Regions from separate parts of the Nocardiopsis sp. NPDC055824 genome, predicted to be linked through region 1. Evidence: riboswitches for the same ligand, from Rfam matches in the RefSeq annotation. Region 1 holds a riboswitch; each other region holds the start of a gene.
What was found. A riboswitch is a leader RNA that binds a small molecule or an ion and turns the genes downstream of it on or off. The one in region 1 is predicted to bind cobalamin.
Positions count from the first base shown of each region.

Region 2: it holds a riboswitch for cobalamin, as region 1 does, so the genes downstream of both, ACWGL3_RS13360 (ribonucleoside-diphosphate reductase subunit alpha) here and ACWGL3_RS02535 (VWA domain-containing protein) in region 1, are expected to answer to the same signal.
Region 3: it holds a riboswitch for cobalamin, as region 1 does, so the genes downstream of both, metE (5-methyltetrahydropteroyltriglutamate--homocysteine S-methyltransferase) here and ACWGL3_RS02535 (VWA domain-containing protein) in region 1, are expected to answer to the same signal.

Region 1 is NZ_JBSHDN010000005.1:4,457-16,761, reverse strand. It holds gene cobN (cobaltochelatase subunit CobN) at 1-125, shown strand, start outside; gene cobF (precorrin-6A synthase (deacetylating)) at 122-847, shown strand; gene ACWGL3_RS02570 (cobyric acid synthase) at 844-2,325, shown strand; gene ACWGL3_RS02565 (cobalt-precorrin-6A reductase) at 2,322-3,074, shown strand; gene ACWGL3_RS02560 (DUF2306 domain-containing protein) at 3,185-3,865, opposite strand; gene ACWGL3_RS02555 (response regulator transcription factor) at 3,953-4,621, opposite strand; gene ACWGL3_RS02550 (sensor histidine kinase) at 4,618-5,757, opposite strand; gene ACWGL3_RS02545 (cobyrinate a,c-diamide synthase) at 5,835-8,225, opposite strand; gene cobO (cob(I)yrinic acid a,c-diamide adenosyltransferase) at 8,303-8,917, opposite strand; gene ACWGL3_RS02535 (VWA domain-containing protein) at 8,917-11,025, opposite strand; cobalamin riboswitch at 11,059-11,195, opposite strand; gene cbiE (precorrin-6y C5,15-methyltransferase (decarboxylating) subunit CbiE) at 11,252-12,305, shown strand, end outside.
Region 2 is NZ_JBSHDN010000051.1:18,694-30,998, reverse strand. It holds gene ACWGL3_RS13385 (S1 family peptidase) at 1-1,486, shown strand, start outside; gene fxsT (FxSxx-COOH system tetratricopeptide repeat protein) at 1,773-5,654, shown strand; gene ACWGL3_RS13375 (DUF397 domain-containing protein) at 5,698-5,913, opposite strand; gene ACWGL3_RS13370 (CU044_2847 family protein) at 6,057-6,377, shown strand; gene ACWGL3_RS13365 (ribonucleotide-diphosphate reductase subunit beta) at 6,539-7,621, opposite strand; gene ACWGL3_RS13360 (ribonucleoside-diphosphate reductase subunit alpha) at 7,757-10,288, opposite strand; cobalamin riboswitch at 10,446-10,636, opposite strand; gene ACWGL3_RS13355 (hypothetical protein) at 11,077-11,649, opposite strand; gene ACWGL3_RS13350 (NYN domain-containing protein) at 11,677-12,305, opposite strand, start outside.
Region 3 is NZ_JBSHDN010000318.1:179-4,716, reverse strand. It holds gene ACWGL3_RS31005 (polysaccharide deacetylase family protein) at 1-1,529, opposite strand, end outside; cobalamin riboswitch at 1,792-1,966, shown strand; gene metE (5-methyltetrahydropteroyltriglutamate--homocysteine S-methyltransferase) at 2,127-4,418, shown strand.

The sequences.
Region 1 (12,305 bases):
TCGTCGAGCGCCTGCACGAGGCCGCACGGCGCGGGCTGTGGGCGGAGCCGGACCCGGCCACCCTGGAGGCCCTCACCGAGGTCTACCTGGAGGTCGAGGGGGATCTGGAGGAGCGGTCCGAGTGAGGGTGCGGATCCTGGGGATCGGCATGGGCCCCCACCACGTCACCGGCGAGGTCGCCGAGGCCCTGCGGGGCTGCGACTACGCCGTCGCCGTCCGCAAGGGGGACGACGACGGCCTGTTCGCCCTGCGGCAGGAGGTCTGCGACGCCTTCGGGCTGCCGCTGGTGGCGGTGCCCGACCCCGAGCGCGACCGCGACGACCCCGCCGACTACCCGGCGGCGGTCGCCGACTGGCACGAGGCCCGCGTGGCCGCCTTCGAGCGGGTGCTCGGCGAGCTCGGCGGCACCGCGGCCTTCCTGGTCTGGGGGGACCCCTCCCTGTACGACTCCACCCTGCGCATCGTCGCGCGGATCGCCGAGCGCGGGAACGTCGGCGTGGACTACGACGTGCTGCCCGGGATCAGCGCGCCCCAGGTCCTGGCCGCCCGGCACCGGATCGTGCTGCACGAGGTCGGCCGTCCGGTGCACGTGACCCCGGCGCGGCGGCTGGGCGAGGCCGTCGAGGCGGGGCAGGACAACATCGTCGTCATGCTCGGCGGTCGGCACGGGTTCGAGGGCCTGGAGGACTGGTCCCTCTGGTGGGGGGCCAACCTGGGCGCCGACTCCGAGGAACTGGTCGCCGGACGCGTGGGCGAGGTACTGCCCGAGATCGGGGCGGCGCGGCGGCGGGCCAGGGAGAAGGCGGGCTGGGTGATGGACACCGCGCTGCTGAGGAGGCCGGAGTGACAGGACTCCTGGTCGCCGGAACCACCTCCGACGCGGGCAAGAGCGTGGTCACCACCGCCCTGTGCCGGGCCTTCGCCCGCCGGGGCGTGCGGGTGGCGCCGTACAAGGCGCAGAACATGTCCAACAACTCGATGGTCTGCCACGGCCCGGACGGGCGCCCGGCGGAGATCGGCCGCGCCCAGTGGGTGCAGGCGCTGGCCGCCCGCGCCCTCCCCGAACCCGCGATGAACCCGGTGCTGCTCAAACCGGGCAGCGACCGGCGCAGCCACGCCGTCCTGCTCGGCCACCCCGCCGGGGAGGTGTCCTCCTCCGACTGGGAGGCGGGGCGGCGCCACCTGGCCGAGGCCGCGCACGCCGCCTTCGACGACCTGTCCGCACGCTACGACGTCGTCGTCGCCGAGGGCGCGGGCAGCCCCGCCGAGATCAACCTGCGCGCGGGCGACTACGTGAACATGGGCCTGGCCCGCCACGCGGGGATGCCCGTGGTCGTGGTCGGCGACATCGACCGGGGCGGGGTGTTCGCCGCGATGTACGGGACGGTGGCGCTGCTGGAGCCCGAGGACCAGGCCCTGATCGCCGGTTTCGCGGTCAACAAGTTCCGTGGCGACCACGCCCTGCTCCGGCCGGGGCTGGACGACCTCGAACGGATCACCGGCCGCCGGGTGTTCGGGACCCTGCCGTGGGACCCGGGGCTGTGGCTGGACTCCGAGGACGCCCTCGACCTGGAGGGACGGCGGGCCGACGGGGAGGCGGCGCTGCGGGTGGCGGTGGTGCGCCTGCCCCGGATCAGCAACTTCACCGACGTGGACGCGCTCGGCCTGGAACCCGGGCTCGACGTGGTCTTCGCCTCCGGTCCGCGCGACATCGCCGACGCCGACCTCGTGGTGCTGCCGGGCACCCGTTCCACCCTCGCCGACCTGGCCTGGCTGCGCTCGCGCGGACTGGACACGGCGATCACCGGACACGTCCGCCGCGGACGCCCGCTGCTCGGCGTCTGCGGCGGCTTCCAGATGCTCGGGCACACCGTCACCGACCCCGAAGGGGTCGAGGCCGCCCCCGGGGCATCCGCCGAGGGGCTCGGCCTCCTCGACGTGCGCACCGAGTTCACCGCCGACAAGGTCCTCCGCCTGCCGGAGGGGGAGGCCCTGGGCGCGCCCGCGAGCGGTTACGAGATCCACCACGGCCGGATCACGGTGGGCGGGGGCGCGGAGGAGTTCCTGGGCGGGGCGCGTTCGGGCAACGTCTTCGGGACCATGTGGCACGGCAGCCTGGAGGGCGACGCCTTCCGGGCGGCCTTCCTCGCCCGGACACTGGGGTACGGGCCGTCCGGGACGGACTTCCCCGCCGCGCGCGAGCGGCGCATGGACCTGCTCGCGGACCTCGCGGAGCGGTACCTGGACGTCGACGCGCTGCTGGAGCTGGCCCGCGAGGGTGCGCCCGCCGGGCTCGCCCTGCTCGGTCGGGAAGGCGTGCGATGAGACTCCTGTTGCTGGGCGGCACCTCCGAGGCCCGTGAGCTGGCCGCGCTACTGGTCGGGGCGGGCGTGGACGTGACCACGTCGCTGGCCGGACGGGTGGCCCGGCCGCGCCTGCCGGTGGGGAAGGTGCGGATCGGCGGGTTCGGCGGAGTGCCCGGACTGCGCGCCGCCCTGGCCGACTACGACGCGGTCGTGGACGCCACCCACCCCTTCGCACTCGGCATGACCGCCAACGCGGCCGCCGCCTGCACGGACCTGCCGCTGCTGCGGTTGGAGCGGCCGGGGTGGGAGCCCGACCCGGCCTGGCACCACGCCGACACCCACGAGGAGGCGGCTGAGCTGGCGGCCGGGCTCGGCGAGCGGCCGTTCGTGACGGTCGGCCGCCAGGAGCTGGCCCGCCTCGTGCCCGCCCTGAGCGGGCGCGCGGTCCTGGCCCGGGTGGTGGACGTGCCCGGACTCGAACTCCCCTCCGCCTGGCGGCTGGTGACCAGCCGGGGGCCGTACCGCCTCGACGGTGAGCTGGAGCTGATGGCCGGGCACCGGGCGGACGTGCTCGTCACGAAGGACTCCGGGGGAACCTACACCTGGCCGAAGATGGAAGCCGCCGCCCGGCTCGGCGCCCCGGTCGTGGTGGTGCGGCGCCCGCCCGGCCCCCGGGGCGTGCCCACCGTCCACGACGTGGCGGACGCCTTCGACTGGGTGACCGGCCTGGGCGGGTCCCCGCGGGAAGCCCCCCGGGAAAACCCCTGAGGGCGATGCGTGCCCGGGCGTCGGCCGGACAACCCCCTCTCCCCCGGCCCGGCGCTCCCGGCACCCGTCGGGACCGCCGGGAGTGCCCGCCGACGACCCGGCCACCGCCTTCATCCCGGTGAGCGCTCCGGAACGCGCCGGACGCCGCGGGGGCGACGAAGGGTCCTGTGGATGACCCACTCGGCCACCACCATGTTGATCGCCCACCCCGCTCCCATGAGCAGACCCCTGCTGAGCTCGTCGTACTCACCGACCAGGAGTGTCCAGGGCACGTGGGTCAGCACCTGCGTCCCGGCCCCCTGTCCGATCGCGTAGGCGCGGATCATCCAGGCGCCGTGCCGGGCGAACTCCCGGCGCCGCGCCGCCACGAAGCCCAGGACCAGGGCTGCGGCCATGGCCGTCCCGAGCACCAGCCGCTGCACAGTGAGGAAGCCCGTGTCGATCGCCGGAACCGCGTAGAACAGCGTCATCCACACTCCCGACAGCGCGGCGATCAGCCCCAGGGGGACGAGTATCCGGCCGGAGGCCCTGTGCCAGCGGGGACGTCGGCGGCGCAGTGTCGAGGAGAACTGGAAGGCGCCCAACAGGCAGTAGGGGCTCGCGGTGAGGATGTGCAGCACGACGGGCAGGGGCGAGGCGGCGAAACGGGCGTTGTCGGCGGTGACCGGCGCGCCGGTGGCCAGCTCGCCGAGGCGGAAGGCCCCGGCGATGAGGGGGACGACGCTCAGCACGATCAGGAGGGCGATCACGGTCCACTCGGCCCGGGCCGGGGGTTTCACGGTGGTGGTCATGCCCCGATCGTGGCCGTCGGGAGGGGGCCCGCACATCGGAGGAGGGGCCCGGTTCCGCTCGGCCGAAAGTACGGGTGCCGCACCGTACTACCGGCCCCGGCGCCCCCGCACGCGGCCGGTCTCGTAGGCCCACATGGCGATCTCGACGCGGTTACGGGCCCCGAGCTTGGCCATCAGGCTCGTGATGTGGGTCTTCACCGTGCTCAGCGCGATGTGGAACTCCTCGCCGATCTCGGTGTTGGTACGACCGTGCGCCACGGCGGCGAGGACCTGCTCCTCCCGGCCGGTCAGGGGCTGCAGGGGCTGGGCCGGGGGCCCGGTCGGCCCGGAACCGGCGAACGCGTCGAGCAGCCGGGCGGTCACGCTCGGGGCGATGAGCGCCTCACCCGCCGCGGCGGCGTGCACGGCCCGGGTGAGCAGGTCGGTACCGGCGTCCTTGAGCAGGAACCCCCGGGCACCCGCCCTGAGGGCGGCGTAGACGTACTCGTCGAGATCGAAGACGGTGATGACGACCACGGCGAGGGGATCCTCGACCTCCGGTCCGGCGAGGGCGCGGGTCGCCTCCACACCGTCGAGGACGGGCATCCGGATGTCGAACAGGCACACGTCCGGGCGCAGCCGTCGCCCCAGTTCCACGGCCTCGCGCCCGTCGGCGGCCCGGCCGACCACCTCGATGCCGGGTTGGGCGTCCAGGATCATGGACAGGCCGGTACGCACGATCTCCTGGTCGTCGGCCACGACCACCCGGATACTCACGCGGGCGCCCCCGAACGGGGCAGCACGGCGGTCACGGTCCAGCCCCCGTCAGGGTTCGGGGCCGCTTCGCAGGTGCCTCCGAGCAGTTCGGCGCGCTCCGCCATGCCGATGATCCCGTACCCCGGCGGAGCGGCCGGTCGCAGGCGGCCGGTGTCACCGTCGTCGCTCACACTCAGGCGCACCGAGGCGTCGTCGGCGTCGACGCGGACCCTGACGAGGCCGGCGTCGCGGGCGTGGCGCCGGGCGTTGGTGACCGACTCCCGGGCCAGGCGGTGGAGAGCGGCCGTGACCGCCGGTGCGAGGTCGTGGAGAGCGCCGCTGATCTCCACCTCCACGGCCGGGCCGGGTCCGGCCCGGCAGGCGAGTTCCTCCAGGTCACCGAGGTGAGGGCTGGGCGCCCGTTCGGCGGGTTCGCCCCGGCGCAGGGCGCGGACCATGGTGCGCATCTCGCCCAGGGCGCGCGAGGCCTCGGACTCGATCACCGCGAGGGCCTCGACGGCGGCCTCCGGCCTGGTCCGGGCGACCGCCTGCCCGGCCTGGGCGCGGATCGCCATGGCCGAGACGTGGTGGGCGATGGTGTCGTGCAGTTCACGGGCGATGTCTTCGCGTTCGAGCAGTCGGGCGCGGTCGATCTCGCGCGCCCTGGCCCTGCCCCGGTACCGCAGCGCCGCGCCGAGGGCGCCGGTGGCGAACAGGACGGCGGCACCGCCCAGGAGGTCCGCCGCCTGCGCCGCGTCGAGGAACAGGTCGACGGAGGAGGACAGGAGGACGATCGCGGCCCCCGCCGCGACCTCCCTGCCGGACCCCCACCGCACCAGAGCGTAGGGCAGCGCCAGGAAGTACACCGTCGCGTACATCTGCCCGGCCCCTCCACCGGTCGCCAGGGTGAGCACGATCGCGCTGCCGAAGACCGCCGCGACCACGAGCAGCGGGCGGGTCCGCCGCCACAGCAGGGCGGGGGCCAGGCCGGCGACCACCGCGACGGTCGGGACCGGCCAGGGCAGGTCCGGCCGCAGGGCGCCTTCGGTCAGCGCCGCCAGTGCGCACACCACGACGAGGGCCCCGTCCCACCACGTGGGCCCCCGAGCGCCGGGAGGGCGGGGTTCGTTCCACAGGGAACGGAGTAAGCCGTGCACAGCTACAGGCTAGCCGGACCGCTCCTCCGGCGGATCGGCCGAAAGTCGGAGGAGAGGTCGCCCGGGTGGACGTTCCGCTACACCCGCGCCAGGGCGGCGAGCAGCTTCCGTGTGGTCTCGGGCGGGCGCACGGCCACGCGCACCCAGTCGGCGTCCAGACCCGGGAAGGTGTCGGCCCGGCGTACGGCGATGCCCTGTTCGCGCAGCCGCGCGTGGACCCCCTCGCCCGCCTTCACCAGTACGAAAGGCGCCCGGGAGGGCACGAACCCGATCCCTGCTCCGCGCAGCCCCGCCTCCAGGACGGCGCGCCAGTCACCGAACTCCTCCGCGCGGCGCTCCGCCTCCGCGCCCGCCTCCTCGCTCGTGCAGGCGACGGTGGCGGCGACGGCGGGCGCGGACACCGACCAGGGCGTCTGCACCCGGGCCAGACCGCGCACGACGGCCTCGTCGCCGACCGCGTACCCGGCGCGGATACCCGGGACCGACCAGTGCTTGGTGAGACTGCGCAGCACCACCAGGCCCCCGATCCGCTCACCGGCCAAGGACTCCGGTTCCCCGGGAAGGGCGTCCATGAACGCCTCGTCCACCACGACCAGCCGGCCGGGCCGGCACAGCCCGCGCAGTGCCTCGGCCGGGTGCAGGACACCGGTGGGGTTGGTGGGGTTGCCGATCACCACCAGGTCCGCGTCCTCGGGGACGGCGGCGGGATCGAGGGTGAAACCCCGGCTCTCCGGGCACAGCACGGCGGTGACGGTGTGCCCGGCCTGCTCCAGGGCGGCGTGCGGCTCGGTGAACTGGGGGTGCACGACGACGGGCCGACGCCACGGCCGCAAGCGGGCGACCAGGGTGAACGCCTCTGCCGCGCCCGCCGTCGGCAGGACCTCGGCGGGCCGCCGCGCGTGCCGGCGCGCGACGGCCTCGCGCGCGGGCGCGGGGTCGGGGTAGACGTCCGCGTGGTCCAGGCTCTCGCGCAGGGCCCGGTCGAGCCAGGCGGGCCGTTCCCCCGGATAGACGTTGACCGCGAAGTCGAGCATGCCGCCGCGCGCCTCCACGTCGCCGTGGTGGCGCAGCGGGTCGGCCACCGGTCCGGCGCCGGGGACGGCCGCCGTCCGGGCGGCGGGGGAGGGCACGGCGGGTGCCGGAACCGGAGCCGGTGCTCTGTGCACGGCCTCGGCGAACCTCGCGGCGAGCTGCGGGTGCCCGGCCCAGTGCACGTGCAGGTAGGAGGCGTGCAGGGTCGGGGAGGCGAAGCCCTCCGGCGCGCCGTCGACCACCCAGGCCGGGTGGTCCCCGTGCCCGGGTGTGAGCGCCGTGCGGTGGAACTCGTGGCCGGTGACCCGCTCCCCGGCCCGGGTCAGCAGCGTGTCCCCCGGCGAGACCGCCTCGGGGTAGCGCAGGGTGAGCCGCTCCGTCATGCGGGCGACGGCCGGGACGGCACCCGCCATGGCGTGGCCGTCGAGCGCGCCGGCGAGGTAGAGCAGGCCGGCGCACTCGGCGACCGTCGGGACCCCGCCGCGGACCGCCTCGCGCAGCTCGGCCAGCAGGCCCCGGTTCGCGGCGAGCCCGCCCGCGTACACCTCCGGGAAGCCGCCGCCCAGGTAGAGGCCCCGGGTACCGGCCGGCAGGCCGGCGTCCTCCAGGGGGTCGAACGCGACGACCTCGCACCCGGCGGCGGTGAGCAGCTCCTCGGTCTCGGTGTAGCGGAAGGTGAAGGTCCGGCCCCCGGCCACGGCGACCACCGGACGCGGGCCCGCGCCCGGGGCCGCCACCTCCGCGGCCGGGTCCCACGGGCGGGCGTCCAGCGCGGGCGCGGAGCGGGCCGCATCCAGCAGCGCGTCCAGGTCGACATGGCCCGCGATGTGCTCGCCGAGCCGCTCGACCACCCGCGCCGAGTCCTCCCGCTCCGAAGCCGGGACGAGCCCGAGGTGGCGGGACGGACTGGCGATCCGCTCGTCGCGGGGGACCACGCCGAGGACCGGCAGGCCGACCGAGCGGGTGATCTCGGCGACGTTGCGCGCAGAACCGGCCTTGTTGAGGAGCACGCCGACGACCTCGACCGCCGGGTCGTAGGCGGCCATGCCCGCCACCAGAGCACCCACCGACCGGGACATGCGGGACACGTCCACGACCAGGACAACGGGCGTGCGGGTCAGGGCCGCGACGTGCGCGGAGGAGGCGAAGCCGTCGGTGCCGATCCGCCCGTCGTGCAGCCCCATCACCCCTTCGACGACGGCCGCGTCCGCGCCCCGGGCCCCGTGCAGGAGCAGCGGCGCCACCCGCTCCTCCCCGACCAGGTGGGGGTCGAGGTTGCGGCCGGGGCGGCCGGTGGCCAGGGCGTGGTACCCGGGGTCGATGTAGTCCGGGCCGACCTTGTGGCCGCTGACGGCGAGCCCGGCGTCGCGGAGCGCGGCCATCAGCCCGGCGGCGACCGTGGTCTTGCCCTGCCCGGTCATGGGAGCGGCGACCATCAGCCTCGGCAGGGCCGCCGGCCGTGCCGGGGGCGCCGAACGGGACGGCCCCGTCGGCCCCGGGGCCGACGGGGTTCTCACCACTCGATCCCCCGCTGGCCCTTGCGGCCCGCGTCCATCGGGTGCTTGACCTTGGTCATCTCGGTGACCAGGTCCGCCGCCTCCAGGAGCTCGGGGGCGGCGCGGCGGCCCGTGACGATCACGTGCTGGCGGCCCGGACGGTCGCGCAGGGCGGTCACGACGTCCTCGACGTCGACCCAGCCCCAGTGGATCGGGTAGGTGAACTCGTCGAGGATGAGCAGGTCGTGCGTCTGCTCGGCGAGCCTGCGCTTGATCTCCGCCCATCCCTCGGCCGCGTCCGCCGCGTGGTCCTCGTCGCTGCCCCGGCGGCGGCTCCAGGACCAGCCCGAGCCCATCTTGTGCCACTCCACGGGGCCGCCCTCGCCGGTCTCCTCGTGCAGCCTCCCCAGGCGTTCGAGCACGGTCTGCTCGCCGATGCGCCACTTCGCCGACTTCACGAACTGGAACACCCCGATCCGCCAGCCCTGGTTCCAGCCGCGCAGCGCGAGCCCGAACGCGGCGGTCGACTTGCCCTTGCCGTCCCCGGTGTGGACGGCGAGCACGGGCTGGTTGCGGCGCTGCCGGGTGGTGAGCCCGTCGTCGGGGACGACGGACGGTCTGCCCTGGGGCATCAGGCGGCCCTCTCTCTCACGGCGTTTCCCAAGGTGTCGGCGCTGACCTCGTCGACGGGCAGGTGTTCGGCGCCCATGCGGGCGGCGAGGGCGGCGGCCAGGCCCAGGCGCAGCGGGCCGGACTCGCCGTCCACGACGACGGTGGCCACGCCCAGGCCGGCGACGTGGTCGGCGGCCTGCAGCGACCGGCCGACCGCACCCCGTCCGCCGGTGGCCCGGCCGTCGGTCACCAGGACGAGCAGGGGGCGCTGCCTCGGGTCGCGCAGGCGCTCGCGCCGCAGGACCCGGGCGGCCTCCAGCAGGCCCTCGGCGAGCGGGGTGCGCCCCCCGGCGGGCAGTGCGTCCAGGCGGGCGGCGGCGGTGTCCACCGAACGGGTCGGGGGCAGCACCAGGTCGGCCGCCGTCCCCCGGAAGGTCACGAGCCCGACCTTGTCGCGGCGCCGGTAGGCGTCCAACAGCAGGGACAGGATTGCGGTCTTGACCTCGCCCATGCGCTTGCGCGCCGCCATGGAGCCGGAGGCGTCGACGCAGAACAGCACCAGGTTGCTCTCCTGGCCCTCGCGCACCGCGACGCGCAGGTCGCCGGGGAGCAGGCCGATCCGGCCGCCGCCGTGCGGGCGGGAGGCCGCCGCCCTGACGGTCTCGACCAGGTGGAGCGGGCCGCCGGAACCCCCGCCGGGCGGTGCGGCCCCGATCCGGCGGCCCCGGGAGCCGAGGGCGCGGCTGCGCCGGCCGTCGGCGCCGGTCCCCGTGCCCCGCGCGGTGAACGTCCGGGGGCGGTAGGGGGCGCCCGCCCCGACCGTGGTGCCGGCCGTGGGCTCGGGCCCGGCCCCGTCCCGCTCGGCGTCCCCGCGGTCCCGGGGGGCTTCCGCCTCCCGGGCGTTCTCCGGCCCACGGGGCGGGACGGAGGACCGGTCCGGTTCGCAGGCGCCGGCCTCCGGGGGCCGGGAGGGGGCCCCGTCCGCGTCCTCGGGGGCGTCGTCCCCGCCGTCCCCGCCGTCATCGGCGGGGGAAGCGGGGTCGTCGGAGCCGGTGGGGCCTTCGGAGCCGCCCGGCGGCTCGGGGCCGTCCGGCGGCGGCTCCTCGTCCCCCAGGACGCGGTCGAGGAGCTCCTCGTCGAGGCCCGGCGCGTCGAAGGGGTTGCGCCGGCGCCGGTGCGGCAGGGCCAGCAGGGCCGCGCGGCGGATGTCGGCCAGGGAGACAGAGGTCCGGCCCTCCCAGGCGGCGTGCGCCAGGGCCGTGCGCGCGGTCACGATGTCGGCGCGCAGGCCGTCGACCTCGAACGCCGCGCACACCTGCGCGATCTTCAGCAGCGCGGCGTCGGACAGCCGGGCGCGCCGGGCCGTCTCCCGGGCCGCCGCGATGCGCTCGGCGAGGGCCTTCTCGGCCCGGTCGTAGCGTTCGGAGAAGGCGGCGGCGTCGGCGTCGTAGGCCATGCGCCTGCGGACCACCTCCACGCGTGCGGCGGGGTCGGAGGGTGCGGCGACCTCGACGGTCAGCCCGAACCGGTCCAGGAGCTGCGGGCGCAGCTCGCCCTCCTCGGGGTTCATCGTCCCGATGAGCAGGAAGCGCGCGGCGTGCTCCACGGAGAACCCGTCGCGCTCCACGGTCACCCGGCCGGTCGCGGCGGCGTCCAGGAGGAGGTCGACCAGGTGGTCGTGGAGCAGGTTGACCTCGTCCACGTAGAGGAGGCCGCGGTGGCCGCGCGCCAGCAGCCCGGGTTCGTAGGCGACCCGGCCGTGCGTGAGCGCCTGTTCCAGGTGCAGCGAGCCCAGGACGCGGTCCTCGGTGGCGCCCACCGGCAGTTCGACCAGGCGCACCGGGCGGCGCTCCACGGCCGTGCCGGGAGGGAAGGGACCATCCGGCGACTCCTGCGCGGGGTCGGCGGGGTCGACGGAGAAGCGGTCGCCCCGGTAGACCTCGACCGGGGGCAGGAGGGGGGCCAGGGCCCGCACCGCGGTGGACTTGGCGGTGCCCTTCTGGCCGCGGACCAGGACGCCGCCGATCTCGGGGGAGACGCTGGCCAGGACGAGGGCCAGGCCCAGGTCGTCGAGCGGTTCGGCGTCGCAGCCGACGATCGCCGAGAAGGGATAGTGGGACGTCCGCAATGGCATGTGAGGCTCCCGCTCGTTTCGCCATCGGTCATGGGCGGGTGCGGGGCCGGTCTTCGGACTCACCGAGTCCTCCTGTACGGAGGCTCGGCTCACCGCAGCGGGCCTGTGCCGGATTCTCACCGGGCTTCCCAGATTCTCCCCGGACGCCGTCCCCACCGTTTCCGATGGCTGGGCAGCCGGGGCACCTCGCACCTTCGGCCGCCACGATAGCGTCCTGCCCATGAAGGTCGAGATGTCCCCTCCCCGAATCACCGTCGTCGGCATCGGCGCCGACGGCTGGCCGGGCGTGCCCGAGAGGCTGCGCGGGCTGGTCCTGGCGGCCGACACGGTGCTGGGCGGGCCCAGGCACCTCGCCATGCTGCCGCGGGCGCCGGGCCAGCGGCGCCGGGCCTGGCCCTCCCCGCTGCGCGAGGGCCTGCCGGACCTGCTCGCCTCCCTGGAGGGCCGCGCCGTCGTCGCACTGGCCTCCGGCGACCCCCTGGTCTCGGGCATCGGCAGCACGCTGATCGACCTGCTCGGAGCGGACGCGGTGCGCGTGGAACCGGCCGTCTCCTCGGTCGCCCTGGCCCGCGCCCGGATGGGGTGGCCGGCGGAGGGGAGCACGGTGCTGTCCCTGGTGGGGCGAGACCCGCACCTGCTGATGCGCGACCTGGCCCCGGGACGCCGCGTCCTGGTGCTCTCCTCGGACGCCGCCACCCCCGGGACGGTCGCCGCCCTGCTGGTCGGAGCGGGCTACGGCGGCAGCCGGATGACCGTCCTCGGCGACCTGGGGGCGGCCGGGGAGTCGCGGTCGGCGAGCAAGGCCCGCGACTGGCTCGGCTCCCCTCCGGAGGAGGTGCCCCGGCTGCACGTACTGGCGCTGGAGCTCTCCGGGCCGACGGGCCTCGGACTGGTCGCCGGGCTGCCCGACGACGCGTTCGAGCACGACGGCCAGCTCACCAAGCGGGACCTGCGCGCCTCGGCGCTGGCCCGGCTGGCGCCCTCCCCGGGGCAGCACCTGTGGGACGTGGGCGCGGGCGCGGGCTCGGTCGGCATCGAGTGGATGCGCGCCCACCCCTCGTGCACGGCCACGGCGGTGGAGGCCGACGCCGGGCGCGCCGAGCGGATCGGCCGCAACGCCGACAGGCTCGGCGTCCCGGGCCTGCGCGTGGTCGCCGGCCGTGCGCCGGACGCGCTGGAGGGGCTGGCCCCGCCCGACGCGGTGTTCGTCGGCGGCGGCGCGACCCGGCCCGGCGTGCTCGACGCCTGCCTGGAGGCGCTGATACCGGGCGGCC
Region 2 (12,305 bases), on a different contig from region 1:
GCACCAGGTCGAGACGCCTCCCTCGCGGTCGTCCCGGATCACCGGCGGGTTCAGCGGGTGCGCCGTACGGACCGAGACCGGTGAGCTGGTGGGACTCGTGCAGATGAACCACCACTACGAGTGGGGGCGTCCCGGCGAGCCCTCGGGGATCGCCTTCATCCTGCCCGTGGAGGAGATCGCGGGCGAGCGGGCCGGGGGCGAGACCGTCTCGGCCCAGCGCCTCGCGGACGAGTCGCTGTGCGGGAGGCGGACCTACGACCGCCTGCACGACCTCCTGGACTCGATCCCCCTGGAGGCGGTCCCGCCGGAGAGGCTGCTGGAGCCCCGGGAGATGCGCCGGGTCAGGCAGCAGGGGGCCGCCACCACCGCCTGGCGGGTCCTCACCGCGCTGTGGGACCTGGTGCCGGGGGCGGGGAGACCGCCGTTACGGGTGGCCTGGGTCCACCACGTCTACCGGGAGGTCTCCCCTCACAGGCCGGTCCCGCCGATGGTCTGGCAGTGGATCCGGGACGAGGCCTCCGTCCTGGGCCGTGAGTGGGCGGAGGCCCTGGCCGCGGACCGGGGCGAGCGCCTGCGCGGGCCCGAGGAGCCCTCCCCCGCGGAGCGCCCCGCCCCCGAGCCCGTCCCCGACGAGCCCGACACGATGGTGTTCTTCGACCTGGAGCCGGTGACCGGCGGCTTCAAGCTCTCGCACGGCTTCGCCCGGCGGGGCGAGGCGGACGGCCGTCCGCTGCACCAGGACACGAGGCTGGTCAGCGAGCCGGAGATCTGCGACGAGATCGGCGACCTCATGAGCGACGTGGTCATGCGCAGGCTGGTCACCCCGAACGAGGAGTCCCTGCGGCTGCGCGTCTTCCTCCCGAGGAACCTTCTGTACCTGCGCCTGGGACAGGCCACCGGCACCAGCGAGGTGCAGTTCCCCTCCCGGCTGGCGTCGAGGTACGAGATCGTCTACCACATACGCGAGCGGCACGTGGACCCGAGCTACCTGGGGACCCCTCCCGGCCGGTGGCTCCTGCGCTCGGAGAAGCAGCGGGAGGAGGCCCTGGTGGAGGACCGCAACGTCCTCCTCACGTGGGAGAAGAAGGTGAGCGAGGTCGCGGACGCCCTGTCGAGGTCGCACCTGACCGTGTGCGCCGTGGACTCCGAGACCGGCGACGCCGAACACGTCTACGACTCCGCCGTCAACATGGGGGTCCCCACCATCGTCAAGGGCCCCAAGAAGGCCGTGTTCGACTTCGTGAACGAGCTGCTCGAACGGGAGCCCCGGTCCCGGGTGAGGATCACCGCCCTCCCCCGGCTCCTCCGCGACAAGTCGCAGGACTACCCCGACTTCCGCGACGTCTCCCTGTTCCAGGACGACTACGGGGACGTGCTCGCGCGGGCCGTCCTCGACGGGGGTTCGGCGCTCCCCCGGGCGGGAGGGGGCGGGACGGGCGCGGTGCCGTCCCCTCGGGCGGCGGCCTCCCGTGACGTGCCGGACTGACCGAGCCGGGGAGAGCCGCCGTGCCGACCATTCCACTCCATCCTTTATGCCCGTGCCGTTCGGCCGAAATCGTCTGGAAGCGGAGGCGATACCGACCCGTGAACCCTCCCGAACACGCACATCGGGGGTCCGTTCCGATTTCCCGGGCGATCGGGACGCGCCGCACGGCACCGCCCCCGACGGCGGCGTGGCAGAATCGGAGGAAGGACATTTCCAGGAGGAGTTCAGAAGAGGGGCCCGCCGACCCCTCCTTTGAAGTTCCCCACAAGGGGAAAAAGACGACATAATGGACGATTTGTCCCACAGGTACCAGAACGCACTCAGCACTCTGACAGGTGGCTCGTCCCGCCCGGTCGTTCTCGTCGACTCGTCCCCCCTCATGGAGCTGCACCGCGACAGCGTGGCCGCGCTGGTCGAGGGCGCCGGGCGGGCCGGGTGCACGGTCGTCCGCTTCCACCCCGGCAACCCCACGCACACCAGGGGTGAACACGATCCACCGTGGCCCCTGGAGTCCCACCTCCCCCCGGACGCCGCGGTCGCCGTCCTCGTCACCGACACGCAGGACCGCGGGTGGCGCGGCCCGAGGCTGCGCGCCTGGGCCGCCTCGCTCGCCTCCCGCCTGCCGACCGTCCTCCTCCACCTCCTGGACCGCTCCGTCTGGTCCGGGGGGCCGCTCGCGCCCGGGCCGATGCGCATGACCGGGCCGTCCCCCGTCCCGCCCTCCTCCTGGGAGTTCACGGGGGCGGCGGCCGGCGCCGGGGACGGCGGCCTCCCCGCGGACGCCGCCGTGCTCCCCGTGCTGGAGTTCGGCCCGGACGCCCTCACCGCGTGGAGCGCGGTCGTGAGCGGCGGGGCCGGCGCCTGGGAGGCCGACGCGGCCGTGCTCCCCGCCGACGGCGCCCGGCCCCCGGGCTCCGCCCCCTGGGACCCCGATCCCGTGTCGCGCTTCCTCTCCCACGCCTCGCGCGGAGCACGCGACCTCGCCGTGCGGCTGGCCCAGGCCCCGGTCAACCTCAGGGTGGCCGAGCTGATCCAGAGCAACATCCCGCACGCGCCCCGCGACCCGCGCGCGGCCGTCACCGAGATCGCCGAGGTGTTCGGCAGCGAGCTGATGGACCCGGCCGTGCCCCTGGGGGACCTCGACGACCCCGCCGCCGCGGCCCTGGAGTTCCTTCCGGGGGTCCGCAGGGACCTCCTGGGCGGATTCGGCGACCTCAGCGTGATGCGGTCGGTGTTCTACTCCCTCGGGATCGAGTTCAAGGACGCGGCCAGGCTCTACCAGTGGCTGTCCCGGATCGAGACCGGCGCCCCCCAGGACCCCCCGCTCGACGGCGAGGAGGACCTGGCCCGCGCCGTGCTGCCCGCGCTCTCCGAGATGCCGGGCGAGTACCGCAGGTTCGCGGACCAGCTCCGCGTCGCCCTGGGGGAGGCGCCCGCCCGCGAGGCCGCTCCGACGGGCGCCCCGGCGGCCCGCAGCACACCCCCGGACGGGGCGCGCTCCCCCGGCGGCCCCGCCCCCCGGCACGGGGACGCGCCCCGCCCCCAGACCACCGCCCCCCGAGAGGAACCGAGCCCGACCGTGACCGACCCCCACACCCCCGCGACGGAGTCCGCCGGCTCGGAGCCCCTGGCCCTGGGCAGTTCGAGGCTGCGCCGTTCGCGGCAGAAGCCGCTCGCCAAGCTCCGCGGCGTCCCGCCGCACAACCTGAACTTCACCGGGCGGGAGAAGATCCTCGAACACGTCCACGACCTGTTGGAGGACTCCGTCGGCGGGGTCTACCTGCTGGCGGGCGGCGGCGGCATCGGCAAGACCCAGATCGCCACCGAGTACGTGCACCGGCACCGGGACGAGTACGACCTGATCTGGTGGTTCGCCGCCAACAGCGCCTCGGACGTCCAGCAGTCCTACCTGCGCCTGGCCCGGTACCTGGGCCTGGGCGACGACACCGGGAACCTGGAGCAGGTCGCCCAGCAGGTACGGGAGGTCCTGGAGGGCGACCCCGGGGTGGGGCGCTGGCTCCTCGTCTTCGACGACGTCTCCGAGCTCGACCAGCTGGGGGAGGAGGTCCTCCCCTCGAACGGCCCCGGGGACGTCATCATCACCTCCCGCGACCAGAGCTGGATCCCCAGCGGGCGCAGCGAGGGCTCGATCGTCCCCAGCCTGAGCGCGCGGGAGAGCGTCGCCCTGCTCCGCAAGGTCTGCCCCCACGGCCTGGACGACGACGCGACGGCCCTGCGCATCGCCGAGCGGCTGGAGCACCTCCCCCTCGCGCTCGCGCAGGTCGGCGCCTACCTGCGCGACTCCCTGATGAGCGTGGAGGAGTTCCTCCACCTGCTCCAGGACAAGTTCGACGAACTCGTCACCCACGTGGAGCCGGAGGACCTGTACCCCCTGCCCCTGGCGGCGGCCTGGAACATGCAGCTCGACGACCTCCGGCGCGGCACGGGGCCCGACCGCGCCCTCAAGCGGATGGTCAGGGAGTTCGTCCAGCTCTGCTCGTTCTTCGCCCCGCGCTCCCTCTCGCGCACCCTGTTCCACCGCGCCCGCGGGCTGAGCCCCAACCCGGACCTGTCACAGATCCTCGGCAACGAGATGGTCCTGACGAGGGTCCTGCGCTACGTGAGCAGGCACAGCCTCGCCGAGTTCGACCGGACCAACCACACCTTCCAGCTGCACGTCACCTTCCAGACCGTCGTGCAGAGCACCCTCGGCGACGAGGAGCGGGTGCGCTACCGCGACCTGGCCCACCGGCTGCTGGCGCAGAGCGACCCCCTCGGCCCCGAGCTCCCGCAGAACTGGCCCGAGTACCAGCTGCTGTACACCCACGTGGACGCCTCCGAGGCGTGGCGCAGCCACGACCCGCAGGTCCGCGGCCTGGTGGGCAACGTGATCGTCTACCTGGTGGAGACCGGGAACGGCGACGCCGCGCTCGCCCTGGCGGACCGGGCCATCGAGGCCTGGTACGACGACACCGCGCAGAGGTTCCAGATCCAGCTGCTGCGCACCAGGATCCTCCGGATCCGCGGCGACAACGAGATCGCCCTCGCCGAGGCGGAGCGGATGTACGCGGAGCAGGCCCAGCTGGAGGGCCCGGAGAGCGAGGAGGCCCTGGAGGCCCACCGGGCGCGGGCCATCGCGCTCAGCAACCTCGGGCACTACGCCAGGGCCCTGGCCATGTTCGAGGACATCCACCGGACGAGGACCATGCTCTTCGCCGAGGACGACGAGAACACCCTGGTCATCGCCCACGACATCGGCGGCTGCCTGCGCCGCCTCGGCCGCTTCCGGCAGGCCCTGGAGCTGGACCGGCGCACCCTCGAACAGCGCAAGTACGTGTTCGGGCCGGACGGCATCCCGACGCTGCGGACGCGGTTGTCGATCGGCCTCGGCCTCATGGCCCTCGGGTACCTGGAGGAGGCCCGGGAGACGCTGGTGGACTGCCGGAGGCGGTTCGAGGTCACCGAGGCCAACGCCAGCACCCACACCTCGGACATCCCGGTCTTCCTCTCCGTCATCCACCGCCGGCTCGGCGACCACACCCTGGCGCTGGAGCTGACCGAGCAGGCGCGCGAGGTCAACGTCGCGCGCTACGGGCCGCACGCCCCGCCGACGCTGCACCTCAACAGCATCCACATGGTGAACCTGGCCTTCGCCAACCGCCTGGAGGAGGCCCGCCGGCTGGTCGAGGACCTCCTGGTACACATGGACGACAGGTTCCCCTCACGCCACCTCTTCCCCTGGGCCTCCAGGGCCAACGCGGCGATCGTGTTCCGCGTGCTGGGCGAGTACGAGCGGGCGCACGAGCTGGACCGCACCGCCATGGCGGAGATCCGCGAGCGCTTCCCCGACGCGGACGTCACCCTCACCGCCGTCGAGGTCAACCTGGGCAACGACCTGTTCGCCCTGGGGAGGCTCAAGGAGGCCCGCGCCCAGGACGCCGCGAGCGTGGAGCTGTGCCGGGAGGCCCTGGGGGAGCACCACGTCTTCCTGACCACGGCCCGGCGCAACCTGCTGATCAGCCGGCGGGCGCTGGGCGAGGACGTCGGGGACGAGTGGGAGGCGCTGCGCGAGCACTACACCTCGCGGTTCGGGCCCGAGCACCGCTTCGTGACCACGATGGCGTCCTTCACCCGGCTGGACACCGACATCTTCCCCGTCCGGGACTGAGGAGGGGGCGGTCCCGGCACACGCCCGGGGCCGCGGGGGCCGCTCAGCGCACGGACGAGACCAGGGACAGCCACTCGCGGGACCGGAACCGCAGGACGTCCCCTCCGGGGCGGTGGGAGTCGCGGAGGCACACGCGGCCCGGCTCGCCGAGGGAGGCCTCGCAGCAGTCGGCTCCGGATCCCGACCTCGACGACTTGCGCCATCCGGTGCCGTCGCGTCCGTCCCGCCAGATGGCACTTGAGCCGTTTCGCCCGGTCATAACTGGTACGTCCCACCGTTTCCTCCGCGCGGACGGCAGCGGAATATCATCGTTGCCGGACATCTCCCCCTATTTTACTTTCTGTGGACATCAAGAGGAATGGCAAGCCCCTTCGGAGAATGCGTGAGGCCAGTGTGAACAAAGTGATCGACTTCGTCACCGACGACGGCACCGTGATCAGCATCGAGTCCGCCCCCGTCCGCAAGGAGGGGGCCGCCCCCGTCTCACGGACCCCGGGAAAGGCCACCGGGGACAAAAGGCTCGACTCCGTCCTGCTCCGCATCAGGAAGATCGCCGAGGCCGTGTCGGCGCAACTGGAGGAGCTCTCCTCCTCCTCGCTGGCGCCCTCGGAGACGGAGGTCGAATTCGGTGTGACCGTGAGCGCCGAGGCGGACGTCGTGGTGGTCAAGGGGACCGGCGAGGCCACCTTCAACGTCCGGATGACCTGGACCGCCAAGGGCTGAGGGCCGGGTCCCGGCGCCTCCGGCCGGGGCCCGGGACACACCCCCCGCACGCGAAAGCGGCCCGGATCGCGCGCCTCGATCCGGGCCGCCCGGGGGGAGGCCGTGTCCGCCTCCCGGGAGGAGAACCCCGTCCGGCCCGCCTCACGCGGGCCGGGACACCGTCAGTCCCAGTCCAGGCCGCTGCCGGTCTGGTACTCGATGACGCGGGTCTCGAAGAAGTTCTTCTCCTTCTGGAGGTCCATCATCTCGCTCATCCACGGGAACGGGTTCTCCGTCTCCCCGAAGATGGGGGCCAGGCCGATCTGCTCGGCGCGGCGGTCGGTGATGAAGTGCATGTACTTCTCGCACAGCTCCGAGTTGAGGCCGAGCACGCCGCGCGGCATGGTCTCGCGGCCGTACGCCACCTCCAGCTCGCACGCCTCCGCCAGCATCCGCCGGACCTCGCCCTGGAACTCCTCGCTCCACAGGTGCGGGTTCTCGATCTTGATCTGGTTGATCACGTCGATGCCGAAGTTCAGGTGGATCGACTCGTCGCGCAGGATGTACTGGTACTGCTCCGCGATGCCGATCATCTTGTTGCGGCGGCCCAGCGACAGGATCTGCGCGAAGCCGGTGTAGAACCACATGCCCTCGAAGATCACGTAGAACGCCACCAGGTCGCGCAGGAACGCCTGGTCGGCCTCCGGCGTGCCGGTGCGGAACTCCGGGTTCTCCAGGTTCTGGGTGTACTTGAGCGCCCAGGCGTCCTTCGCCGTGATCGACGGGACCTCCCGGTACATGTTGAAGAGCTCGCCCTCGTCCAGGCCCAGGCTCTCGCAGATGTACTGGAAGGTGTGGGTGTGCACCGCCTCCTCGAAGGCCTGGCGCAGCAGGTACTGGCGGCACTCCGGGTTGGTGAGCTGGCGGTACACGGCCAGGACGATGTTGTTGGCCACCAGCGACTCGGCGGTCGCGAAGAAGCCGAGGTTGCGCTTGAGCATCAGGCGCTCGTCCTCGGTCAGCCCGTCCTTGGACTTCCACAGCGCGATGTCGGCCTGCATGGCGACCTCGGTGGGCATCCAGTGGTTGTTGCAGCCCGCGAGGTACTTCTCCCACGCCCACGTGTACTTGAGCGGGAGCAGCTGGTTGACGTCGGCGCGGGCGTTGATCATCGCCTTGTCGTCGACGTTGACGCGCTCGGCGTCGCGCTCGATCTCACCGAGGCCGCTGGTGGCGCCGGCGTTGTTCTCGGAGACTGCGGTCATGCTGGGGTTCTTCCGTTCTCCGGCCGGGCCGGAAAGTCGTTGTCGGGAGCGGGACGCGGCGTCGCCGCGGGCACGGTCCGGCGGGGCGGCCGGACCGGCCCGGGGCCGCCGGCGGGCGGCCCCGGGTCTCACGCCCTACTGGCAGGCCTCGCACTCGGGGTCGTCGATGGAGCAGGCCTGGCCGTCGACGATCTCGAACTCGTCCTCGACCTCGGTGTTCACGGCGGCGGGCGCCGCGACCGGCTCGGGGACGGGGGCGGGTGCCGGGGCGCTCGGGGTCGCGGCGACCGAGTTGAGGCGGCCGTCGGTGCCCTTGAGCGTGCTCTTCTCCACGTGCGTGGCGCTCTGCGAACGCAGGTAGTAGGTGGTCTTGAGGCCGGAGCGCCACGCGCGGCGGTACAGGGTGTCGAGCTTCCTGCCGCTCGGGGCCGCCATGTACAGGTTCAGGGACTGGGCCTGGTCGATCCACTTCTGGCGGCGCGATCCCGCGTCCACCAGCCACTCGGGGTCGACCTCGAACGCGGTCGCGTACAGCGCCTTGAGGTCGTCCGGGACGCGGTCGATGGCGCCGAGGCTGCCGTCGTGCATCTTCAGCGCCGAGACCATGTCGTCGTCCCACAGGCCGCGCGCCTTGAGGTCCCGGACCAGGTACGGGTTGACGACGGTGAAGTCGCCGGACATGTTCGACTTGACGTACAGGTTCCGGTAGAGCGGCTCGATCGACTGGCCGACACCGGTGATGTTGGCGATGGTCGCGGTGGGCGCGATCGCCATCACGTTGGAGTTGCGCATCCCGGTGGACCTCACGCGCTCGCGCAGCGAGTCCCAGTCGAGGGTCTCGCCCCGGTCCATGTCCAGGTCGCCGCCGCGGGAGTCGGCGAGGAGCCGCAGCGAGTCGATCGGCAGGACGCCCCGGCTCCACAGCGAGCCCTCGAAGGACTCGTAGGCGCCGCGCTCGGAGGCCAGCTCCATGGACGCCTCGATGGCGTAGTAGCTGATCAGCTCCATGCTCTCGTCGGCGAACGTCACCGCGCCCTCGGAGGCGAACGGGGTGCGCAGCTTGAACAGGGCGTCCTGGAAGCCCATCAGGCCGAGGCCCACGGGGCGGTGGCGCATGTTCGCGCGGCGCGCCTCGGGGATCGTGTAGAAGTTCACGTCGATGACGTTGTCGAGCATGCGCACGGCGGTGCGGACGGTGCGGCGCAGGCGCTCGGCGTCCAGGCCGTCGGGGCCCACGTGCTGGGCCAGGTTGACCGAGCCCAGGTTGCAGACGGCGACCTCGTCGGCGCTGGTGTTCAGCGTGATCTCGGTGCACAGGTTGGAGGAGTGCACGACGCCGACGTGCTGCTGCGGCGAGCGCAGGTTGGACGGGTCCTTGAAGGTGATCCAGGGGTGCCCGGTCTCGAACAGCATGGTCAGCATGCGACGCCAGAGGTCGACCGCGGGGATCTTCTTGGCGACCTTGATCCGGCCCTCCTCGGCGGCGGCCTCGTACTTCTCGTAGGCCTCGGCGAAGTCGGTGCCGTACTTGTCGTGCAGGTCGGGGACCTCGTCCGGCGAGAACAGGGTCCAGCTGCCGCCCTGCTCCACACGCTGCATGAACAGGTCCGGAACCCAGTTCGCGGTGTTCATGTCGTGGGTGCGGCGGCGGTCGTCGCCGGTGTTCTTGCGGAGGTCGAGGAACTCCTCGATGTCGATGTGCCAGGTCTCCAGGTAGGCGCACACGGCGCCCTTGCGCTTGCCGCCCTGGTTGACCGCGACGGCGGTGTCGTTGGCGATCTTCAGGAACGGGACGACGCCCTGGCTCTTGCCGTTGGTGCCGCGGATGTGCGAGCCGAGGCCGCGCACCGGGGTCCAGTCGTTGCCGAGCCCGCCCGAGTACTTGGACAGCATCGCGTTGTTGCTGATGCCGTGGAAGATGGCCTGGAGGTCGTCGCCGACGGTGGTGAGGAAACAGGAGGACAGCTGCGCGCGCACCGTGCCGGCGTTGAACAGGGTGGGCGTGGAGGCCATGAAGTCGAACGAGGACAGCAGCTCGTAGAACTCGATGGCGCGGGCCTCGCGGTCGTCCTCGTTGAGGGCCAGCCCCATGGCGACGCGCATGAAGAACGCCTGCGGCAGCTCGTAGCGGACCTCGTCGCTGTGCAGGAAGTAGCGGTCGTAGAGGGTCTGGATGCCGAGGAAGGTGAACTGCTCGTCGCGCTCGGGGCGCAGGGCGGCGCCCAGTCGCTCCAGGTCGAACCCGGCGAGCGCCGGGTCGAGCTGGCCCAGGTCGATGCCGCGGCTGACGTAGGCGGCCAGGTAGGCGGCGTAGCGCTCGCCCATCTCGGACTGCCCGGCGGCGTCGGGGGCACCGCTGATGAAGGTGAGGGCCTCGCGGCGCAGCTTGTCCAGCAGCAGGCGGGCGGCCACGAACGAGTAGTCCGGGTCGACCTCCACGAAGCTGCGGGCGGCCATGACCAGGGCGAGCTCGACCTCGGAGTCGGGGATGCCGGGGTAGAAGCCGCGGCGGGCCTCGGTGAGGACCTTCTCCGCCGAAACACCGGTGAGCCTCGCACAGGCCTCGGTCACGACGTGCTCGATCCGGTCGACGGCGGCGGGGGGCGCGCCCTCGTTGGTCGGCTCGGGCCGAACGGATACGGGCACGGCCTCGACGTCAAGGGTCATACAGCGGCTCCAACCTCGGTAGAAGAGTCCCGGCGGGGAGGGGACACGATGGGCAAGGTGCGCGGCACGCACCGGGGGACCGACGCACCGGGTGCGTGCGGTCGTCCGACCGGTGGGTCGCGGCGGCTCACCCTCGAAGCCCCGTCGTCGGCGCACGTTCACGTGCGCACCGGTGGCAGGTCTTCGGGCTCGTGGGCGGCCTACGCACCGTCGCTTCCCGGGGCCTTCGGGGGTCCCCAGTGCCTGTGACGGCTTCGTTCCCACTTACCGCTGCGGGGCAGCCCCGGCTTCGCACCGGGTTCCCTCTTGCCTCACCCCGAGGGGTGAACCACCAGCGGGACAGATACTACATCTAGGGGGCCCTGCGTTGGAACACCGCAAGATGATGGCGTGTCATCGATTTCTCGGATTCTTCGACGATCGTCGAACACACGCGTGGGCCGTGGTATGAGAGGGCCTCGGGCACCCGGTTCAGGGGGATGTCGCGCCTCGTCGGGGCAGCTGGGAGGCGACCGGACACAGCCTAGATCGTCGCCGGGGCTCCCCGGGACCGGAGCGCCCCCCCGAGGGGCGGCCGAACGCCCGGAACGCCGCTTCCGAGGCGGTTCGGACGGCGCCAGGCGAACCGGTGCCGCTGACCACACGGCCGTGTCCGCGGCGGCCGGCCCCGGACCGGAGCGGCCGGGCGGAGATCCGTGCCTCCACCGCCCCGGGCGTGTCGGCGGCGCGCCCGCACGTCGGAAAGCTCACTCCGCCGGGCCGGAGTGCCCCGGCCCGGACGGCCGGGGTCACTCCTCGTCGAGTCTGCGGTCCAGCCGGTCCTCGGACAGCCCCAGGTCGGTGCGGATGCGGAACCGGATGCGCAGGAGCTCCACCAGGAGGTCGCGGACGTAGGGCGAGGAGGCCCGGTCGAGGAACCGGTGCGCGCCGACCGTCGCCCACCGCTCGGCGCCCTCCAGGTCGTCGTGCGCGTACAGTGCCTCCGCGACGTGGATGAAGGTCTGGAGTCCGGGCGGATCCTCGCCCTCCAGGCGTTTGAGGTGGGCGTAGGCCTGGTCGACCTCGTCCAGTTGCAGGAGTGCCCCGGCGCTGAGCGCGCGGGCGTCGATCACCGTGGCCCCGCCGTCGTCGATCGCCCTCTGGTAGGCCGAGCAGGCGCGCTCGAACTCCTGGGCGATCTCCCACTGCTCCCCCGCGCGCACGAACAGCTCCGCGCGCGAGACCTCGCTCCCCGCGTCGACCCGGTTGGCCAGGTCCAGGAGTTGGGCGGCGACCCGTCCGTGCTCACCGGACCGGACAGCGTGGAATTCCCAACGGTCGAGTTCTGCCGTCGTCACGTGGGTCAACCGCATCGCCCCCATCCCCTACTCGCACTCCCGCGCGCCCTGTCAGGACCTGGCCCGCTCCAGGGCCTGCCAGAACCCCTGGCGCAGTCCGTCACGGACCTCGTCACGCAACAGGTGGTCGATCGGCAGCGAGGAGCCCTGGAGCAGGCGCGCCTCCAGGTCGGAGGGCATCCTGGGCCTGCGGGCGAGTACGGCCTCCACCCACAGGGCGGGCGCCTCGCGAGCGATCGACTCCGCGAAGTCGTTCCCTTCCTTGTGCGCGACATGCACCGCTTCGTCAACGGTATGCGCGGCGGGACGTGTCTGCTGTGGATATCCAGGACTGGGACGGGATTCCTGGTAGCCGCCGGCGCTGAACCGGCTGGCGGGTTCGGGACCAGTAGGTGGCGGCCCCCCGTAGGGGGAGGCTGCCCCACCGCGGTGAGCGGTGTCAGTTTCCGTACTGGTCCCATAGGTAGGGTTTGCGTCGGCCGCTCCCCCGAATCCGGAGCCGTCCCCACCCCCGTAGCGCGGGTCCTGGCGCGGGTCCTGCCGTGGGTCCTGGGGTGGGGCGCTTCTCGGAGGTGGCGCGTGGCCGGGTTGGCCGTCCGACGCGAAGGAGCGCTGCGGCCCCGTCCCCGCGGCGAAGGACTGCTGGGGTCCCGTGCCGTTGAAGGAGGGCTGCGCTCCGG
Region 3 (4,538 bases), on a different contig from region 1:
TCCCCGCCGTCCCCTTCCGTTTCGGCGGGGGGCTCGGGGGCCCCGTCGACGTAGGCCTCGCCCGGCTCGGTGGCGCCGAGCAGCTGGGAGACGGTGACCATGGTGTAGCCGCGCTCGTCCAGTTCCCGGACGATCGCGCGGGAGGCGTCGACCGTCGTGTCGTGGATGTCGTGCATGAGGATGATCGCCCCGGGGGAGGCGCCGTCGACGGCGCGGTCCGCGACCACCGACGACTTGCGGTCCTTCCAGTCGTTGGTGTCGATGCTCCACAGGATCTGGGCCAGGCCCATGTCGGCGGTCACCGAGGCGACCTCCGCGTCGGTGGACCCGTAGGGGGGCCTCATGAGGTCCATGGTGTACCCGGTCTCGCGGTACACCAGGGCCTGCACGGTTTCGAGGTCGGAACGGATCCCGCCCGCTCCGAGCCCGGCCAGGTCGGGGTGGGAGAGGGTGTGGTTGGCCAGTTCGTGGCCCTCCGCGTAGGCGCGCCTCACGGTGCGCGGATCCTCCATGACCGGGTAGCCGGTGACGAAGAACGTCGCGCGGGCGTCGTACTCGGCCAGGATGTCCAGCAGTTCGGGCGTGCGTCCGCCCGGGCCGTCGTCGTAGGTCAGGGCCACGCACTTGGACCCGGGGGCGGAGCAGTCGACGTCCTCGCCCGCGGGCGGCAGGACCCCGGGGACGGCCGTCTCACGGCTGATCTCCTCCTCCCGGGGCGGGGCCGCGACGGCGAAGTCGCGGACGCCCCGGGTCGCCGAGCGCAGCGCGCGCTCGCCCAGGTCCGACAGCAGGGGGGCGGACTCCGAGGCGGCGACGACGGCGTGGGTCCTGCCCTCTTCCACGGGGGCGACCTGTCCCGCGTCGAACTCCACGACGAGGTCGCCGGCGGGGTTGAACCCCACGGAGTCGTACAGCGAGGCGATCGGGTGCACCGCGTCCGGAGCCGCGGTCCCCGGGAGGGCGTCCCGCACGAGGCCGTTCAGCTCCTCCAGTTCCCCCTGGCCGGCGATCAGGGCGGTGGAGGGGTGGGTCGAGCCGGTGAGGGCGTCGTACCAGTAGGTGGTGTATCCCTCACGGGTTCCCTCGGAGTCGGTCTCCTCACGGGTCACGCGGACCCCGACGATGTCGTCGTTGGCCGCCGTCAGGTTCCACGCGGACTCGAAGGAGACCGCTCCGGGGTTGGCCGCCTCGAAGGCGTCCACCTCGGCGGACAGCGCGCGGTCCAGGAAGTCGCTCAGCGGGTCGGCGTCGGGGACGACCGGGTAGGAGACCTCCGCGGCCACCCCGCCCTCGCGGGCGAGCTCGGCCTCGGCCAGGTCCACCACGTCGTCGGGGTCGACCACCGTCAGCCCGTCGGGCTCGCCGGCGGCGGGCGGGCCCGCCTCCGGTCCGCCGTCCGCCGACCCCGGGTGCGTATCGCTCACGGGTTCGGAGGCGAGCACGCCGGGCGGGGTGACGGCCAGCCAGACCAGCCCCGCGACGACCGCCAGCGCGACCGCGATCGTGGACAGGGGGTGACCGGGGGCCATGGTCGGTTGGGACTGCTTGTTCACCAGGGGTTCTCCACGTACATCTTCAGACGAACGATCGCGGGGAGCACGGGGGAGGACTCGGCCCCGCGACGCTTCATGTCGGTTGTGACGCCGGCCGCGCAACAGGGGTTCGCGCTGATTCCGGCCGGGGGCACAGGGCAGCACGCCGGGTACAGGGGCGGAGGGGTGCTCCCTATACTTGCAGGCGTGGAAGGTACATGCTCCACCCCAGAACCCGGGCCGCGCCCGGAAGGGGAGGGGTGTGTCGCAAGAGGGAACCCGGTGCGACTCCGGGACTGCCCCGCAGCGGTATGAGGGAACGAACGTCGCCATAAGCACTGGTAATCCGGTCGGAAAGGTCGGAAACCGGGAAGCGGCGGCCAGTAGGAGGACGGCGTCCGCGCCGTCCGCGCCCCCGAGTCCGAAGACCTGCCTCCACCCGGCGGCGCACCCGTGCCGCCGGTGGTCCCGTGCCCCGAGGGAGGGCCGAGGAGCGGCGGCAGGCGCACACGCCCACGGCGTGGCCCCGGGCATGCCCGCGTCCTCGCTCACCCCCGCGGCCGGTACCCGGCTTTCGACGAGGGAGAGAAGCTCATGCCCCACACCCCCGAGGCCTCCCGGCCGTCCGTGCGCTCCACCGTGCACGGCTACCCCCGGATCGGCCCGAACCGGGAACTCAAGCGCGCCTGCGAGTCGTACTGGAGGGGCGAGACCGCCGCGGAGGAGCTGGACGGCATCGCCGCCGGCCTGCGCCTGGGCGTCTACGCCCAGCTGCGCGAGGCGGGAGTCGACGACATCCCGTCCAACACGTTCTCGTACTACGACCACGTCCTGGACACCGCGGTCCTGTTCGACCTGGTGCCCTCCCGGTTCGCCTCGCCGGCCGCCGCCGGCGACCGCGACGAGGAGCTGCGCCGCTACTTCGCCCTCGCCCGGGGCGAGCAGGGCGCCCCGCCGCTGGAGATGACCAAGTGGTTCGACACCAACTACCACTACCTGGTCCCCGAGCTGTCGCCGAGCACCCGCCCGCGCCTGGTCGGTGACAAGCCCCTCGCCGAGTTCCGGGAGGCGGCCGAGGCGGGTTTCCCGACCCGCCCGGTCCTGGTCGGCCCGCTCACCTTCCTCCTGCTGGCCAAGGCCGCGGACGACGCCCCCGAGGGCTGGCGCCCCGTCGAGCTGCTCGACCAGCTCCTGGACGCCTACGCCCAGCTCCTCGCCGGCCTCTCCGCCGCGGGGGCCGCCGAGGTGCAGCTGGACGAGCCGATCCTGGCCACCGACGAGGGACGCGCCGCCGTCGGGCTCCTGGAGCGGGTCTGCCGGCGCCTGGGCTCCCTCACCGAGCGCCCCTCCCTCCTGGTCTCGACCTACTTCGGCTCCATCGGGGCGCCCGCACTGCGGGTCCTGAAGGACTCACCGGTGGAGGCCGTCGGCCTGGACCTGGTCACCGACGGCGAGGGCGTCGACGACCTCGTCAAGGTCTCGGGCCTCGGCGGCACCCGCCTGGTCGCCGGGGTGGTGGAGGGCCGCAACGTCTGGCGGACCGACGTCCCGGCCGCCGTGGCCGCGCTCGGCACCCTGCTCGCCCTCACGGACGAGCTGACGGTGAGCACGTCCTGCTCGCTCCTGCACGTGCCGATCGACCTCGACGCGGAGACCTCCCTCGCCCCCGAGCTGCGCGAGGCCCTGGCCTTCGCCAAGCAGAAGGCGTACGAGACGGCCCTCCTCGGCCGCGTCCTCTCGGAGGGGGCCGAGGCCGAGTACGCGGCGGGCGGGGCCGGCGGCGGTCCTGCCTTCACGGACGCCCGCGTGCGCGCCCGCCTGGACGCCCTGGGCCCGGACGCCTACGAGCGCCCCCAGGACAGGGGCGCCCCCACGGACACGCCGCTGACCACGACCACCATCGGGTCGTTCCCCCAGACCGCGGAACTGCGCCGCGCCCGCGCCGCGCACCGGCGGGGCTCCCTGGCGGAGGACGCCTACAGGCAGATCCTCCGGGAGGAGATCGACCGGGTCGTCGCGCTCCAGGAGGAGATCGGCCTGGACGTGCTCGTGCACGGCGAGCCCGAGCGCAACGACATGGTCCAGTACTTCGCCGAGCAGCTGGAGGGCTACGCCACCACCGAGAACGGCTGGGTGCAGTCCTACGGTTCGCGGTGCGTCCGCCCGCCGATCCTGTTCGGCGACGTCTCGCGCCCCGAGCCGATGACCGTCGAGTGGACCACCTACGCCCAGTCGCGCACCGACAAGCCGGTCAAGGGCATGCTGACCGGTCCGGTGACCATGCTCGCCTGGTCGTTCGTGCGCACCGACCAGCCGCTGGGCGACACCGCCCGCCAGGTGGGCCTGGCCCTGAGGGACGAGGTCGCCGACCTGGAGCGCGCGGGCATCCGCCACATCCAGGTGGACGAGGCGGCCCTGCGCGAGCTCCTGCCGCTGCGCGAGGAGCGGCGCGCCGCCTACCTGGACTGGGCGGTGAACTCCTTCCGCCTGGCCACGTCCGGTGTGTCGCCGTCCACGACGATCCACACGCACATGTGCTACTCGGAGTTCGGCCTCATCGTCGGCGGCATCGAGGCGCTGGACGCCGACGTGACCAGCGTCGAGGCCGCCCGCTCCCGGATGGAGCTGGTGGAGGACCTGGGCCGCCGCGGCTACAGGCGGGGGATCGGGCCCGGCGTGTACGACATCCACTCACCGCGGGTGCCGTCCGTGGAGGAGATCGAGGGCTCGCTGCGGCTGGCCGTCGCGCACATCGACGCCGGGAGCCTGTGGGTCAACCCCGACTGCGGTCTCAAGACGCGCGGCTACGCCGAGGCGGAGCAGGCCCTGCGCAACATGGTGGAGGCCGCCCGCCGGGTCCGTGCCGACCTGCCCGGCGCCCGCTAGCGGGGTGTTGCGTGCCCGGTCCGGGAGCCTCCGGGGCGAGGCGGCCGGCGGTCTCCGCGAGCGCGCGGGCGCCCGGTCGGGCTGCGTACGCTCGCCCGGCTGCGCGAGCAGGCCAGCTCC